Regions from separate parts of the Pseudoalteromonas sp. JC28 genome, predicted to be linked through region 2. Evidence: predicted binding sites of a transcription regulator. Region 2 holds the regulator's gene; the other holds the start of a gene.
The links. The regulator NrdR, encoded in region 2, represses ribonucleotide reductase genes. The targets are predictions, from matches to a motif close to AAACACNANATNTNGTGTTT.
Positions count from the first base shown of each region.

Region 1: a site for NrdR is predicted at 5,790-5,809, ahead of nrdA (class 1a ribonucleoside-diphosphate reductase subunit alpha). Genes of this name have one in related genera too.

Region 1 is NZ_QOKX01000001.1:722,424-729,947, reverse strand. It holds gene serC (3-phosphoserine/phosphohydroxythreonine transaminase) at 1-1,017, opposite strand, end outside; gene gyrA (DNA gyrase subunit A) at 1,229-3,901, opposite strand; gene ubiG (bifunctional 2-polyprenyl-6-hydroxyphenol methylase/3-demethylubiquinol 3-O-methyltransferase UbiG) at 4,167-4,877, shown strand; gene DS891_RS03135 (HAD family hydrolase) at 4,874-5,521, shown strand; gene nrdA (class 1a ribonucleoside-diphosphate reductase subunit alpha) at 5,877-7,524, shown strand, end outside.
Region 2 is NZ_QOKX01000004.1:371,889-379,412, forward strand. It holds gene thrA (bifunctional aspartate kinase/homoserine dehydrogenase I) at 1-701, shown strand, start outside; gene thrB (homoserine kinase) at 707-1,645, shown strand; gene thrC (threonine synthase) at 1,645-2,928, shown strand; gene glyA (serine hydroxymethyltransferase) at 3,186-4,442, shown strand; gene nrdR (transcriptional regulator NrdR) at 4,528-4,977, shown strand; gene ribD (bifunctional diaminohydroxyphosphoribosylaminopyrimidine deaminase/5-amino-6-(5-phosphoribosylamino)uracil reductase RibD) at 4,974-6,086, shown strand; gene DS891_RS11505 (riboflavin synthase) at 6,088-6,744, shown strand; gene ribBA (bifunctional 3,4-dihydroxy-2-butanone-4-phosphate synthase/GTP cyclohydrolase II) at 6,773-7,524, shown strand, end outside.

The DNA.
Region 1 (7,524 bases), on a different contig from region 2:
GGCGTTGTATATACTAGCTCGCATACCGCCAACAAAACGGTGGCCTTCAAGTGCAATTAAACCGTTTTGTTCTGCCTCTGCCAAGAATTTAGCATTTAGGCTGTCATCATTTAACCAAAATGGTACGTTCATCAATGAGCGACAATGTTTTGCAACTTTGTTTGAATAGAAGTCAGAGCCATCGATGTAATCGTATAAAATGGCTGCTTTTTCTTGATTGTGCGCTTCCATAGCTTTAACACCACCAATGCTTTCAAGATACTTGAATACCTCAAACGCAAGATACCATGCAAATGTCGGTGGTGTGTTGTACATGCTTTGCTGATCAGCCTCAATGGCGTAATCAAGGATAGCAGGTCTTGGCAGCCCTTCACGCTTCAATAACGTCTTACGTACAATGGCGATACTGAGACCCGAAGGACCGATATTTTTTTGCGCACCAGCATAGATCAAATCAAAGTCATCGACGTTAATTTCACGAGATAAAATATTGGAAGACATGTCCGCTACAATTGGTGCGGTTGCATGCTTTGGAACGTCAAATATTTCAATACCGTCGATGGTTTCGTTTGGACAAAAGTGAATGTATGAAGCGTTTTCTGGTAACTTCCACTCGGAGACAGGTAAAATATCGAATTGACCATTTTCGTCAGTACGAATATTAATCGCATGCGTTTGCGTGAATTTTTCACCTTCTTTCGTCGCACCAGTAGACCAGATCCCGTTCTCGATATATACGCCAGGTACACCATCTACATGTAGATTTAGCGGTACAGCAGCAAAGTGACCTCGGCCACCACCATGCATAAACAGGACTTCAAATTCATCAGAGATGTTCATCAAACGACGTAAGCTTGCTTCGCATTGCTTTGCCATTTCGAGATACGGTGCCGAACGGTGGCTCACTTCCATCACCGAAACACCCAGATTTTGCCAATCTAGAAATTCTTTTTGCGCTTTTTTCATAACTTCAACAGGTAACATCGCTGGACCCGCGCAAAAATTATAAACCGTCATATTTTTCCTCATTCCAAATAATCTAGATCATCCAAAGAATAGCGTTATTCTCATGACTTTTTGGATGAACAGTGGGCTGCCCGACTAAAACGTCGGATTGTTGGTAGCCTTAATTTATCAGGCTTCAGGCTCTTGTCATAGAGGAACAGATTGAAAAAATTGACAGAAAGAAAAAAAGCGACCGAAGTCGCTTTTTTTTGGATAGGGTTTTTTATTCCTCTGCGTCAGGTTCCGCAGCCGGTGTTGCTTCACCTTCTAGCTCTGCAACGTCACCTTCAGGCAACGCTTCCACTTCAATTTCTTCGATGCGTTGAAGACCAACTACCTTTTCTTCTTCCATCGTACGGATCAGAATAACACCTTGGGTGTTACGGCCTACCGTAGAAACTTCGTTTACACGCGTTCTAACTAGCGTACCACGGTTTGAGATCAACATGATTTCATCGTTGTCGTCAACTTGAACCGCGCCAACCACAGAACCATTTCTTTCAGTTACTTTGATTGATACAACACCTTGTGTTGCACGGCTCTTCGCTGGATACTCTTCAAGCGGTGTACGCTTACCATAACCATTTTCAGTTACGGTCAAGATTGCACCATCGCCTTGTGGTACGATTAGTGATACCACTTTCACGTCATCTGGCATCTTGATACCACGAACACCTGTTGCTGTACGGCCCATCGGACGTAAAGCCAACATTTCTTCGCCAGTTTCAGGGTCGCGCTTCACTTCACCTGTTTCAGAATCTCGCTGCTTCTCGTTAAAGCGTACAACTTTACCATGCTCAGTAAATAGCATGATGTCATTTTCACCTGTGGTGATGTTAGCACCGATCAGGCTATCGCCTTCGTTCAAGTTGATAGCAATAATGCCACTTGCACGCTGACGGCTGTATGCAGTCAGAGGTGTTTTCTTAACGATACCACTTGCCGTCGCCATGACGATAAACTTATCTTCTTCGTATTCACGAACCGGTAAAATTGTCGTAATACGCTCATCAGCTTCGAGTGGTAACAAGTTAACAATTGGCTTTCCGCGCGCAGCACGTGATGCAAGCGGCAGCTGGTAAACTTTCAACCAATACAAGCGGCCAGAAGTGGAGAAACAAAGAATTGTATCGTGAGTATTTGCAACGAGTAGACGTTCGATAAAGTCTTCATCTTTCATCTTAGTTGCAGATCGCCCTTTACCACCACGACGCTGAGCTTCGTAATCGCTAAGAGGTTGATACTTCACATAGCCTTCGTGAGAAAGCGTAACTACAACGTCTTCTTCGTTGATCAAATCTTCTAAACTGATATCGTGCGCAGCAGCGGTGATCTCTGTGCGACGCTCATCACCATACGTTTCTTTGATTTCAACTAACTCATCGCGGATCACTTCCATCAAACGCTCTGGAGTAGAAAGGATGTACAGTAGCTCAGCGATAAGATCGAGTAGTTCTTTGTATTCTGCTAGAATTTTCTCGTGCTCAAGACCTGTTAATTTGTGTAGTCTTAAGTCTAGGATTGCTTGGGCTTGTTGCTCAGACAAATAGTACTGACCATCACGGATCCCTAATTCTTCCGCTAACCAATCTGGACGCGCAACATTTTCTTCGCCAGTGCGCTCAAGCATTGATTTAACGTTACCAAGATCCCAAGCTCGCGCAGTTAGCGCCGCTTTCGCTTCCGCTGGTGTTGGTGACTTACGAATAAGCTCAATGATTGGGTCAATGTTAGCTAGCGCAATTGCGAGGCCTTCAAGCGTGTGCGCTCGGTCTCTTGCCTTACGCAGGTCAAATACAGTACGACGCGTTACAACTTCACGACGGTGAATAATAAACGCATCAAGCATTTCTTTCAGGTTGAAACACTTAGGCTGGTTGTTGTCTAGTGCAACCATATTGATGCCAAACACAGTTTGTAGTTGTGTTTGAGCATATAGGTTGTTTAGTACAACCTCACCGACTTCACCACGTTTGATTTCAATAACAATACGCATACCGTCTTTGTCCGACTCGTCGCGTAGTGCACTGATCCCTTCAACCTTTTTGTCTTTAACAAGTTCAGCAATTTTTTCGATTAGTCTTGCTTTGTTAACTTGGTAAGGAATTTCATGAACGATGATGGTTTCTTTGTTTGTTTTCTCATCGACTTCGATTTCAGCTTTCGCGCGGATATAGATCTTACCACGGCCTGTTTTATAGGCTTGTTCGATGCCGTTTTTACCGCTAATGATGGCGGCAGTCGGGAAATCAGGACCCGGAATATAGTCGATTAACTCTTCAATGGTGATGTCTGGATTCTGGATCACAGCCAAACAGCCATTGATCACCTCAGTTAAGTTGTGAGGTGGAATATTGGTCGCCATACCAACCGCAATACCAGATGAACCATTCACCAATAAGTTAGGCACTTTAGTTGGTAACACATCTGGAATTTGCTCTGTACCATCGTAGTTTGGTACATAATCAACGGTTTCTTTTTCAAGGTCAGCAAGTAACTCGTGAGCGACTTTCGCCATACGTACTTCGGTATAACGCATCGCAGCTGCAGAGTCACCATCGACAGAACCAAAGTTACCTTGTCCATCTACGAGCATATAGCGCAGAGAGAAAGGCTGAGCCATACGTACAATAGTATCGTAAACCGCGCTATCACCATGCGGGTGATATTTACCGATTACGTCACCAACTACACGAGCTGACTTTTTATAAGGTTTGTTCCAGTCATTTTTAAGTTCATTCATCGCGAACAATACACGACGGTGAACAGGCTTTAGGCCGTCACGTACGTCAGGTAATGCACGACCTACGATTACACTCATTGCATAATCTAGGTATGAATTTTTTAATTCATCTTCGATATTGACTGGCAGGATTTCATTGGCGAGATCAGACATTTGACTCCACTTTCCTTCAGTGTCCACCCCTTTTGTGTCACACTACAACTTGTGTTGAGATGCTATCTGAATAGCAAATTGCTTTTTCTGCTGAAGCGCCAATTAAACGCACTTCAAAAAATAGCCGAATTGCCTCAGAGTATCAGCGGGGGCTTTGTTTATTATAAAATTCGTCAAGCATGCTAACACACTTTTTACCGTTTTACAGGTGCTATTTTTATCTAATCCCCTTTATAATGCGCTCAATTCGACGAGGAAGTTTTTTATGACCGAACATCAAAATGTAGACCCTAATGAAATCGCTAAATTTGAAGAAATAGCAGAGCGCTGGTGGGACCGAGAGGGAGAATTTAAACCATTACACGACATTAACCCGTTGAGGTTGGACTTTATTAACGATAAGTGTGAAGGCCTATTCGCAAAAACAGTATTGGATGTCGGTTGTGGTGGCGGGATTTTAACAGAAAGCATGGCTAAGCTGGGTGCAAATGCAACCGGTATCGATATGGGGCAAGAGCCGCTTAACGTCGCAAAGCTCCACGCATTAGAGGTCGGCGTTAACGTAGACTATCAAAAAGTGCCAGCGGAAGAATTCGCAGCCATGCACCAAGGTGAGTTCGATGTAGTAACTTGCATGGAAATGCTAGAACACGTACCAGACCCAGAATCCATTATTCGTTCAGTCGCACAGCTAGTTAAGCCCGGCGGTCATGTATTTTTTTCTACCTTAAACAAAACTACAAAAGCGTATTTACTGGCTATCGTCGCCGCAGAAAAACTGCTTAAAATGGTTCCTGAAGGCACGCATGAGCATGATAAATTTATTCGCCCTTCGACCTTAATTGATTGGGCTGAAAAATACGACCTCAAAGTTAGGGCGGCGACAGGGGTTAACTACAACCCTATCGGCAAAACATTTACCTTAACTAAAGACGTTTCAGTTAACTACATTCTACACTTTGAGAAGCTGGCATGATCCAGGCGGTACTATTTGATTTAGACGGCACCTTGCTGGATACCAGTGATGACTTGGGAGCCGCACTAAACCACGTTTTAGCTGCTAATAAAATGCCTACTGTCGGCAAACAGGTTTATAGCAGTGCGATTTCAAACGGCGTAGCAGCGATGTTGCAAGTAGGATTTGGTGAGTCATTAAAGCACTACGACATTCAAATATTACGGCAGGGTGTACTCGACTACTACCTGGCGAATTTATCAGTACATTCCCAATGCTTTGCGCAAATTGGTGAGTTATTAGCGGCACTTTTAGAAAAAGAGATTCAGGTTGGGATCATGACGAACAAACCTGAGTTTTTAACACTTCCGCTACTAAAACAGATCCCTGAACTTGCAAAGATCGAGACAGTAGTATGCGGAGATACACTGGCGGTGGCCAAGCCTCATCCAGAACCTTTGCTATTAGTGGCTTCAAAATTGGGGATTTCGCCAGAGCAGTGTATTTATGTTGGCGATGCTGAGCGAGACATTATTGCTGCAAAATCCGCAAAAATGATTAGTGCAGCAGCAATGTGGGGATTCATTCCATCTGAATCCGAAGCTAAGTCTTGGCATGCGGATCTCTATCTTACTAACCCATTAGACACGTTATCGCATATTTAGTGTCGATAAAAAAATAAAACACCATATATTGTGTTTTTGCTATAATAGATACGAATTTGTGTAGAAAAAAATCAGTTAGAATTTTTTTTTATTTTTGCTGAAAAGCATCATCTTTTTGTTGATTTTTCTTTGTGGGCAGATAAGTGGATTGTCATAGGTTAGTGGGTACTTACATAAATAAATTATCCCAAACTTATCCACAATTCTGCCCGAGTTGTTCTCTTGCAAATTCACGTCAACCCCACTATCTTGTGATCCCTAGCCACTAGGGCACCATATATAGTGGTGGTTTGCTAAACAATTTTATATTCGTGCGATATCTAAAGCGCGTTCCTAAGGAATACAGGCACATAACATGAACCAACAGCTATCTGTATGCAAAAGAAACGGTCGCAAAGAACCGTTAGATCTAGATAAGATCCATCGTGTCATTACATGGGCGGCAGAAGGCCTAGATAACGTCTCAGTTTCTCAGGTTGAATTAAAGTCACACATCCAGTTTTATGACGGTATTCGTACTGGTGATATCCACGAAACGATTATTAAAGCTGCAGCCGATCTGATCTCAAAAGAGTCTCCAGATTATCAGTATCTAGCCGCTCGTTTGGCTATTTTCCACTTGCGTAAGAAAGCCTATGGCTGTTTTGAGCCGCCGCACTTACACGACCATGTGGTAAAGCTGGTTGAAGACAAGCGCTATGATCAGCACCTTCTCACTGACTACACAAAAGCAGAGTTTGATGAGCTAAACAGCTACATCGACCATAGCCGAGATATGAACTTCAGCTATGCAGCCGTTAAGCAGTTGGAAGGTAAGTACCTTGTACAAAACCGCGTAACAGGTGAGATCTATGAAAGTGCGCAGTTCTTATATGTTCTTGTTGCTGCAAGCCTGTTTGCAAACTACCCGAAAGAAACGCGTCTAGATTACATTAAGCGATTCTACGATGCGGTTTCAACATTCAAAATTTCATTACCAACGCCAATTATGGCTGGTGTTCGTACGCCGACACGTCAGTTTAGCTCATGCGTACTGATTGAATGTGCTGATAGCCTAGATTCAATCAACGCAACTTCTTCTGCGATTGTAAAATACGTCAGTCAGCGCGCTGGTATCGGTATTAACGCAGGTCGTATTCGTGCACTAGGTAGCCCAATCAGAAATGGTGAAGCGTACCACACAGGATGTATTCCGTTTTATAAGCACTTCCAAACAGCTGTTAAAAGCTGTTCTCAAGGCGGTGTGCGTGGTGGTGCAGCGACCCTATTCTACCCGCTTTGGCATCTTGAAGTTGAAAACCTATTAGTACTAAAAAATAACCGTGGTGTTGAAGAAAACCGCGTGCGTCATTTAGATTATGGCGTGCAGTTCAACAAAACCATGTATAGCCGCCTAATTAAAGACGACTATATCACGCTCTTTAGTCCATCAGATGTGCCAGGCCTTTACGACGCATTCTTTGAAGATCAAGATAAATTCGAAGAACTGTATGTTAAGTACGAGCAAGATGAGTCTATTCGTAAGAAACGCATTAAGGCGATTGAATTATTCTCAATGTTTGCGCAAGAACGTGCGAGCACCGGTCGTATTTATCTACAAAACGTTGACCACTGTAATACACACAGCCCGTTTGACTCTAAGGTTGCACCGATCCGCCAGTCAAACCTATGTCTTGAAATTGCACTACCAACGAAGCCGTTAAGCCATGTAAATGACCCTGAAGGTGAAATTGCACTTTGTACGCTTTCAGCGTTTAACTTAGGTGCTATCAAGTCTTTAGATGAGCTAGAAGAGTTAGCAGAGCTTGCGGTTCGCGCACTTGATAACCTATTAGACTATCAAGACTATCCTGTTCCTGCTGCGTACAATGCAACGATGGGACGCCGTACACTGGGTATCGGTGTGATTAACTTTGCTTATTATCTTGCAAAGAATGGTGTTAAGTACTCAGACGGTAGTGCTAACGGCCTAACACACAGAACATTTGAAGCGATCCAATACT
Region 2 (7,524 bases):
CTGGCAGCTATGAGTATTATCAGTCACTGCAGCAGGCTGCACTAGCTAAACGCCGTCACTTTCTATACGAAACCAACGTTGGCGCCGGACTCCCTGTATTAGACAACCTTAAATTGCTGTTTGGCGCAGGAGATGAATTGCTTTCATTCAGTGGTATTTTGTCTGGCTCGCTATCGTATATTTTTGGCGTATTGTCGGATGGTTTATCGCTATCGGAAGCGACAGAGAAAGCCAAACAAAGCGGTTTTACAGAGCCAGATCCGCGCGATGACTTATCTGGTACGGATGTCGCACGTAAGCTGCTTATCATTGCCCGTGAATCGGGACTGCCGTTGGAACTCAGTGATATTGAAGTTGAATCAGTATTACCTGAAGGGTTTGCTGAGGGCGCCAGTGTTGATGAATTTATGGCGCAATTACCGCAATTAGATGATGCTTTCGCAGCGCGTATTGCGGCGGCCAAAGCACAAGGCCAAGTGCTACGCTATGTCGGTTCAATTGTTGACGGTAAATGCCGCGTTGGCATTGAAGCGGTAGATAAAGAGCACGCTTTGTACGATATTCGTGACGGTGAAAACGCACTGGCTATTTTGAGCCAATATTATCAACCAAAGCCTTTTGTGATCAGAGGTTATGGCGCGGGCGCAGAAGTGACCTCTGCTGGCGTATTTGCTGATATCCTAAAAACGCTGTCGAGGTAGGAGCTATGAAAACATTTTATGCACCAGCGTCAATGGGGAATTTTTGTGTTGGCTTTGATGCCCTTGGCGCCGCACTCCAGCCTATTGATGGCAGTTTACTGGGTGATCAGGTCAGCGTTGAAGCCGCAGAGCGTGATACGTTCAACTGTATTGGTCCATATGCTGAAAAGCTCTCCGCTGATCCTAAAGACAATTTAGCGTTTCAGTGTTTACAGCACTTCAAACAGCATGTGGCACCCAACATGCCGGCGGTTGCCATGACCTTGTATAAAGGCCTTCCTGTTGGTTCAGGTCTAGGCTCTAGCGCTTGCTCTGTGGTTGCCGCTTTTGCTGCACTCAATGATTTTGCCAATACGCAATTAAGCCAAGAGGCGCTTATTGAATTAATGGCCGACTTTGAAGCTAAGGTCAGTGGTGGTCGTCACTACGACAACATCACGCCCTGCTACCTTGGTGGGCTACAACTGACAGCAGACTGCATTCCAAGTAAAGCAATCAGCGTTGCGCATGATGAAAGCTGGTTTTATGTTATTGCATATCCTGGCTTTGCCTTGAATACAGCGAAAGCAAGGCAAGCACTACCACAGCAGTTTTCTTTGCATGATACGGTGGAGTTTGCCCAGCGACTGTCGGGCTTTTGTTTATTGATGCAGTCAGGTCAATTTGACAAAGCACTGTCGATGATGAAAGACAGCATTGCCGAAGAAGCGAGAGCGCCACTCATTGCTGGCTTTAACGAAGCAAAAGACGCGCTACCAGCCCTAGGTGCCGAGCTGGTAAGTATTTCAGGGGCAGGGCCCACGCTATTTGCTATTTGTAAGTCTGAGCAACAGGCAAATGCAGTGCAGCAATGGTTGCAACAAAATTACATTAATGAAGCGGGTTTTAGCCATATTTGCCGATTAGATACGCTAGGCACAAGAGAATTAAAGGATCAAAAGTAATGAAATTAGTGAATTTAAAAGACGAACAGCAGATAGTCTCATTCGTTGAAGCGGTAAAAATTGGTTTAGGTCGTAACCAAGGGGTATTTTTCCCTCCTACATTTGAGTGTATTGCGGATGTTGATGCACTACTTGAATTACCTTTTGCTGAGCGCAGTGCCAAGGTATTACATCACCTTATTGGTGATGAACTACCACAAGATACCCTCGATGCGATGGTAAAACGCGCCTTTAATTTCCCTGCTAAATTAGTCGAAGTTGCTAAAAATCAGCATTGTTTAGAGCTTTTTCATGGGCCAACATTGGCGTTTAAAGACTTTGGCGGCCGCTTTATGGCGGAATGCATTAGCATGTTTAATCAAGGTGAGCGCGTGACTATCCTCACCGCAACAAGTGGTGACACGGGCGCCGCCGTTGCCCATGCATTTTACGAAAAAGAAAATGTCGATGTGGTGATCCTTTATCCTCATGGCAAAATTTCGCTTGCCCAACAAAAGCTGTTTACAACACTTGGGAAAAACATTCATTGTTATGCTGTAGATGGCAGCTTTGATGACTGCCAAGCGATGGTGAAGTCTGCATTCCTTGATGACGAAGTAAAGCAAAAGCTTGGTCTTAATTCGGCAAACTCCATCAACATCAGCCGTTTAGTGGCACAAGTGTGTTATTACTTTGAAGCGCTAGCACAATTACCTAAATCTCAGCGTGATAAAGTGCATGTTTCAGTGCCAAGTGGTAACTTCGGCAACGTCTGTGCAGCAATGATTGCGGCGGCGATTGGATTACCTATTGCCAAGTTAAGTGCCACGACAAACCAAAATGATACTGTGCCCCGTTACATTGCCTCGGGTGAGTGGCAACCAAACGACACTTTAGAGTCACTCTCTAATGCGATGGACGTGAGTAAACCTAATAACTGGCCTCGTGTTGAAATCATGTTAGAAAGAGGGGATTTTAACAAACATGACTTTTATTCACGTTCGGTATCGGAAGCACGGACTCAGGCGGTAATGCAAGAATTACATGACAAAGGTTACTTGGCTGAGCCACACACTGCGATAGCCTACGAAGGATTAGCGCTGGACCCTCAAGCGGATGAAACCGGAATTTTCCTTGCCACTGCGCATCCTGCGAAGTTTAAAGAATCTGTAGAAGGTGTTTTAAATCAGCAGCTTGATATGCCGAAGCCGTTGGCCGATGCATTGCAAAAACCATGTTTGGCAGAGCCGCTTAGTGCAGATTATGATGCTTTGAAGGCAGCAATGTTAGCAAAACTCAACTAAATAAGAGAGCCTGTCTGAGTGGGTAGAACGCCCACTCAGATAAGGTCAATTCCAAGACTATATTAGCTTTTCAAATGCAACTTAGGTTGTCTTATTTAAAATATTAATGTTTAAATAAAAAAATATCATCGCGATAGGGGTGTGAAATAAATTCAATCCCTGCTTAAATATGCCCATGCTGATTTCATAGGCAAACTGGTTATCTTATGATGCTAGATTGTCTTTAAAAATACCCTTACGTTTACCTAGGAGAAACCATGTTAGAACGTAACATGAATATTGCAGATTTTGACCCAGAACTATTTGCAGCGATTGAAGCAGAAACTTCACGTCAAGAAGAGCACATCGAGCTTATCGCTTCTGAGAACTACTGTAGCCCACGTGTACTTGAAGCGCAGGGTTCTCAGCTAACAAACAAGTATGCTGAAGGTTACCCAGGTAAGCGTTACTATGGCGGTTGTGAGCACGTTGACGTGGTTGAGCAGCTCGCGATTGACCGTGCCAATGCGCTATTTGGTTCGACTTACGCAAACGTTCAGCCTCACGCTGGCTCACAAGCAAATGCGGCGGTATTCCAAGCGCTACTTCAGCCACATGACACTGTGCTAGGTATGAGCCTTGCTCACGGTGGTCACTTAACGCACGGTTCACACGTAAACTTCTCTGGTAAAACGTACAATGCTATCCAGTACGGTCTAAACGAAGAAACTGGTGAAATCGATTACGCGCAAGTTGAAGCGTTAGCACTTGAGCACAAGCCAAAAATGATCATCGGTGGTTTCTCTGCGTACTCAGGTATCGTTGACTGGGCTAAGTTCCGCGAAATCGCTGATAAAGTAGGCGCTTACCTACTTGTTGATATGGCGCACGTTGCAGGTCTTGTTGCCGCTGGTATATACCCAAGCCCAGTGCCTCATGCACACGTTGTAACAACAACAACGCACAAAACGCTAGCGGGTCCTCGTGGTGGTCTTATCATCTCTGCTTGTGATGATGAAGAAATCTATAAAAAGCTAAACTCTGCGGTATTCCCTGGCGGTCAAGGTGGTCCTCTATGTCACGTTATCGCTGCGAAAGCGGTTGCGTTCAAAGAAGCACTACAGCCAGAGTTCAAGTCATACCAAGAGCAAGTGGTTAAAAATGCACAAGCTATGGTTGCGGTACTTCAGGAGCGTGGTTATAAAGTGGTTTCTGGCAAAACTGAAAACCACCTGTTCCTACTTGATCTGATTGATAAAGACATCACCGGTAAAGATGCGGATGCAGCGCTTGGCCGTGCAAACATCACAGTAAACAAAAACTCTGTACCAAACGATCCACGTTCACCGTTCGTTACTTCTGGTCTTCGTATCGGTTCTCCTGCGATCACTCGTCGTGGCTTCAAAGAAGCTGAGTCGAAAGAGCTTGCTGGCTGGATCTGTGACGTACTAGACAACATCAATGATGAGTCTGTACAGGCACAAGTGAAAGAAAAAGTAAAAGCAATTTGCGCTAAATTACCTGTTTACGCATAATTTCGCTCACAAAAAAGCAGTTTTTTGTTATGATTAAGGCCGCATTCAAGCGGCCTTTTTTGTTTTTGAGTCAACGAGAGCGTCTATGCATTGTCCATTCTGTACAGCCAAAGATACCAAAGTGATAGATTCACGTTTGGTTGCTTCCGGCCACCAAGTCCGTCGCCGTCGTGAGTGTATTTTATGCCACGAACGTTTTACTACCTTCGAGGGCGCAGAGCTCTTAATGCCGCGCGTGATAAAGCAAGATGGTACTAGAGAGCCTTTCAATGAAGATAAGTTACTCAATGGCATGCACCGAGCGCTGGAAAAGCGTCCCGTCAGCACAGAACAAATAGAAGAAGTAGTACATCAGATTAAATCTCAAATTCGTGGTACTGGCGAACGTGAAGTACCAAGCGACATGATTGGCGAATGTATTATGGAAGCCCTTAAAAAGCTCGATAAAGTGGCTTATGTGCGATTTGCTTCAGTATATCGCTCTTTCGAAGATATTCGTGAGTTTGGTGAGGAAATTGCGAGGTTGGGGGATTGAGCCAGTTCACAGCGCAAGATCATGATTACATGAGCCGCGCCATCACGCTTGCAAAGCGCGGTAAATACACCACAACACCCAATCCAAACGTCGGCTGTGTGATCGTAAAAGACGGTGAAATAGTCGGCGAAGGCGCACACTTAAAAGCAGGTGAAGGCCATGCTGAAGTACATGCGCTTAAGCAAGCTGGAGCTAAAGCCGCTGGTGCAACTGCCTATGTAACGCTTGAGCCATGTAGTCACTATGGCAGAACGCCGCCGTGTGCTAAAGGTCTGATTGACGCAGGCGTCAGCAGAGTGGTTGCTGCCATGGTTGATCCCAACCCACAAGTTGCAGGGCGTGGATTGGCAATGTTAGAGGCCGCGGGAATTGCAACGGCTTTTGGTTTGCTAGAGCCACAAGCAAGGGCACTGAATACCGGATTCTTGAAGCGAATGGAGTGTGGGTTGCCATTCGTGACTTGTAAGCTTGCCGCTTCTGTTGATGGTAAAACCGCATTAAACAATGGCCAGAGCAAGTGGATTACCTCAGCCGCAGCGCGCTTAGACGTACAGCGCCACCGCGCGCAGAGCTGTGTGGTCTTGACCGGAGCCGATACGGTTATGGTAGACAACGCCAGACTCAATGTTCGTGAAGAATTTTTGCAAGACACCGATTATCCTCAATCTGAGCTACGCCAACCGATACGTGCGATTATTGACTCACAAAATCGTCTGACACCAGATCTTGCGCTATTTACAACTGCATCTCCAGTGATTATTTTTCGCCGTACTATTGATAATTCAGTGCAATGGCCTCATTTCGTAGAGCAAATTGTCGTGCCTGAAATCAACGGTAAGCTCGACCTAAAAGCCGTTCTCAACAGGTTGGCTGAAAAGCACTGTAATTATGTTTGGCTAGAGGCCGGTGCCACCCTTGCGGGGGTAATGCATGAACAAGGGCTAATCGATGAATATATCATCTATTTGGCACCGAAAATAATTGGCGCTGGAAAAGGGCTGTTTAACACCTCACCACTGAGTGCGATGTCGCAAATACCTGAGTTAGTGTTTGGCGACGTTTGCCAAGTGGGGCCTGATCTCAAACTTATCGCGACTAAAGAGAAGTAAAATGTTTACAGGTATTATCGAAGCAACAGGAACATTAACTCAATTGCAGCTCAAGGGCGGCGATTTAATTGTTCGTGTGACCACGACATCTCTTGATATGAGCGATGTAAACTTGGGTGATAGTATTGCCACTAACGGGGTTTGCCTGACTGTAACTGAGAAGTTTCATGATGGCTTCAAAGCCGATGTTTCTAACGAAACCTTAAGTTTGACGCGTTTTGCCGAGTACCAACAAGGCCAAAAGGTAAATCTTGAAAAGGCACTGCAGCCGATTTCACGTCTAGGCGGTCATTTGGTGTCAGGTCATGTGGATGGTATTGCTGAAGTGGTTGAGATAACCGCTAATGCCAGAGCGACTGACTATTGGTTAGCTGCGCCGTCATCGCTAATGAAGTATATTCCGTATAAAGGTTCGGTTGCCATTGATGGTATCAGTTTGACGGTCAATGCCGTGGAACAAAATCGCTTTAAATTGACCATAGTGCCACACACGGCGCAAGAAACGACGATTGCAGGTTTTCAAGTCGGGTCAAAATTAAACCTAGAGGTTGACCAAATCGCCCGCTACCTCGAAAGACTAATTCAGGGTGAGCCAAGCGCTGCCAGCGAGTCCACTCTCACAACCAGTCTATTGGCGAAAGCTGGCTTTATAAAGTAGCCATAGACAAAGTAAAAATGGGAAAACTATGAGTTTAAATAGTGCTGAGGAAATCATCGCGGACATTAAAGCCGGTAAAATGGTTATTTTGATGGACGATGAAGACCGAGAAAATGAAGGTGATCTGATCATTGCAGCAGAGCACATTACACCAGATGCAATTAATTTCATGGCAACATATGGTCGCGGGTTAATCTGTTTGACCATGACACAGGAGCGCTGTGAGCAGCTGAACTTGCCACTAATGGTGAAAACCAATGGCGCTCAGTTCTCTACCAACTTTACTTTGTCTATTGAAGCTGCGAAAGGCGTAACGACAGGTATTTCAGCGGCAGATCGCGCCCGTACAGTACAAGCTGCAGTTGCCAAAGGTGCAGTACCTGAAGATATTGTACAACCAGGTCATATCTTCCCAATCATGGCGCAACCAGGCGGCGTTTTAACGCGTGCAGGCCATACTGAAGCCGGATGTGATTTAGCGCGTTTGGCGGGACTGGAGCCTGCATCTGTGATTGTTGAAATTCTCAACCCAGACGGCACTATGGCACGTCGCCCACAACTAGAAGTATTCGCAAAAGAACACGATATTAAAATCGGCACCATTGCTGATTTAATTGAGTATCGTAACTTAAACGAAACCACTATCGAAAAAGTAGCAGAGTGTAAACTGCCTACTGAGTTTGGTGAGTTTAATCTAGTGACGTACAAAGACACCATTGATAATCAACTGCATTATGCGATGGTAAAGGGCGAGATCAAATCGGAAGAAGCCAATTTAGT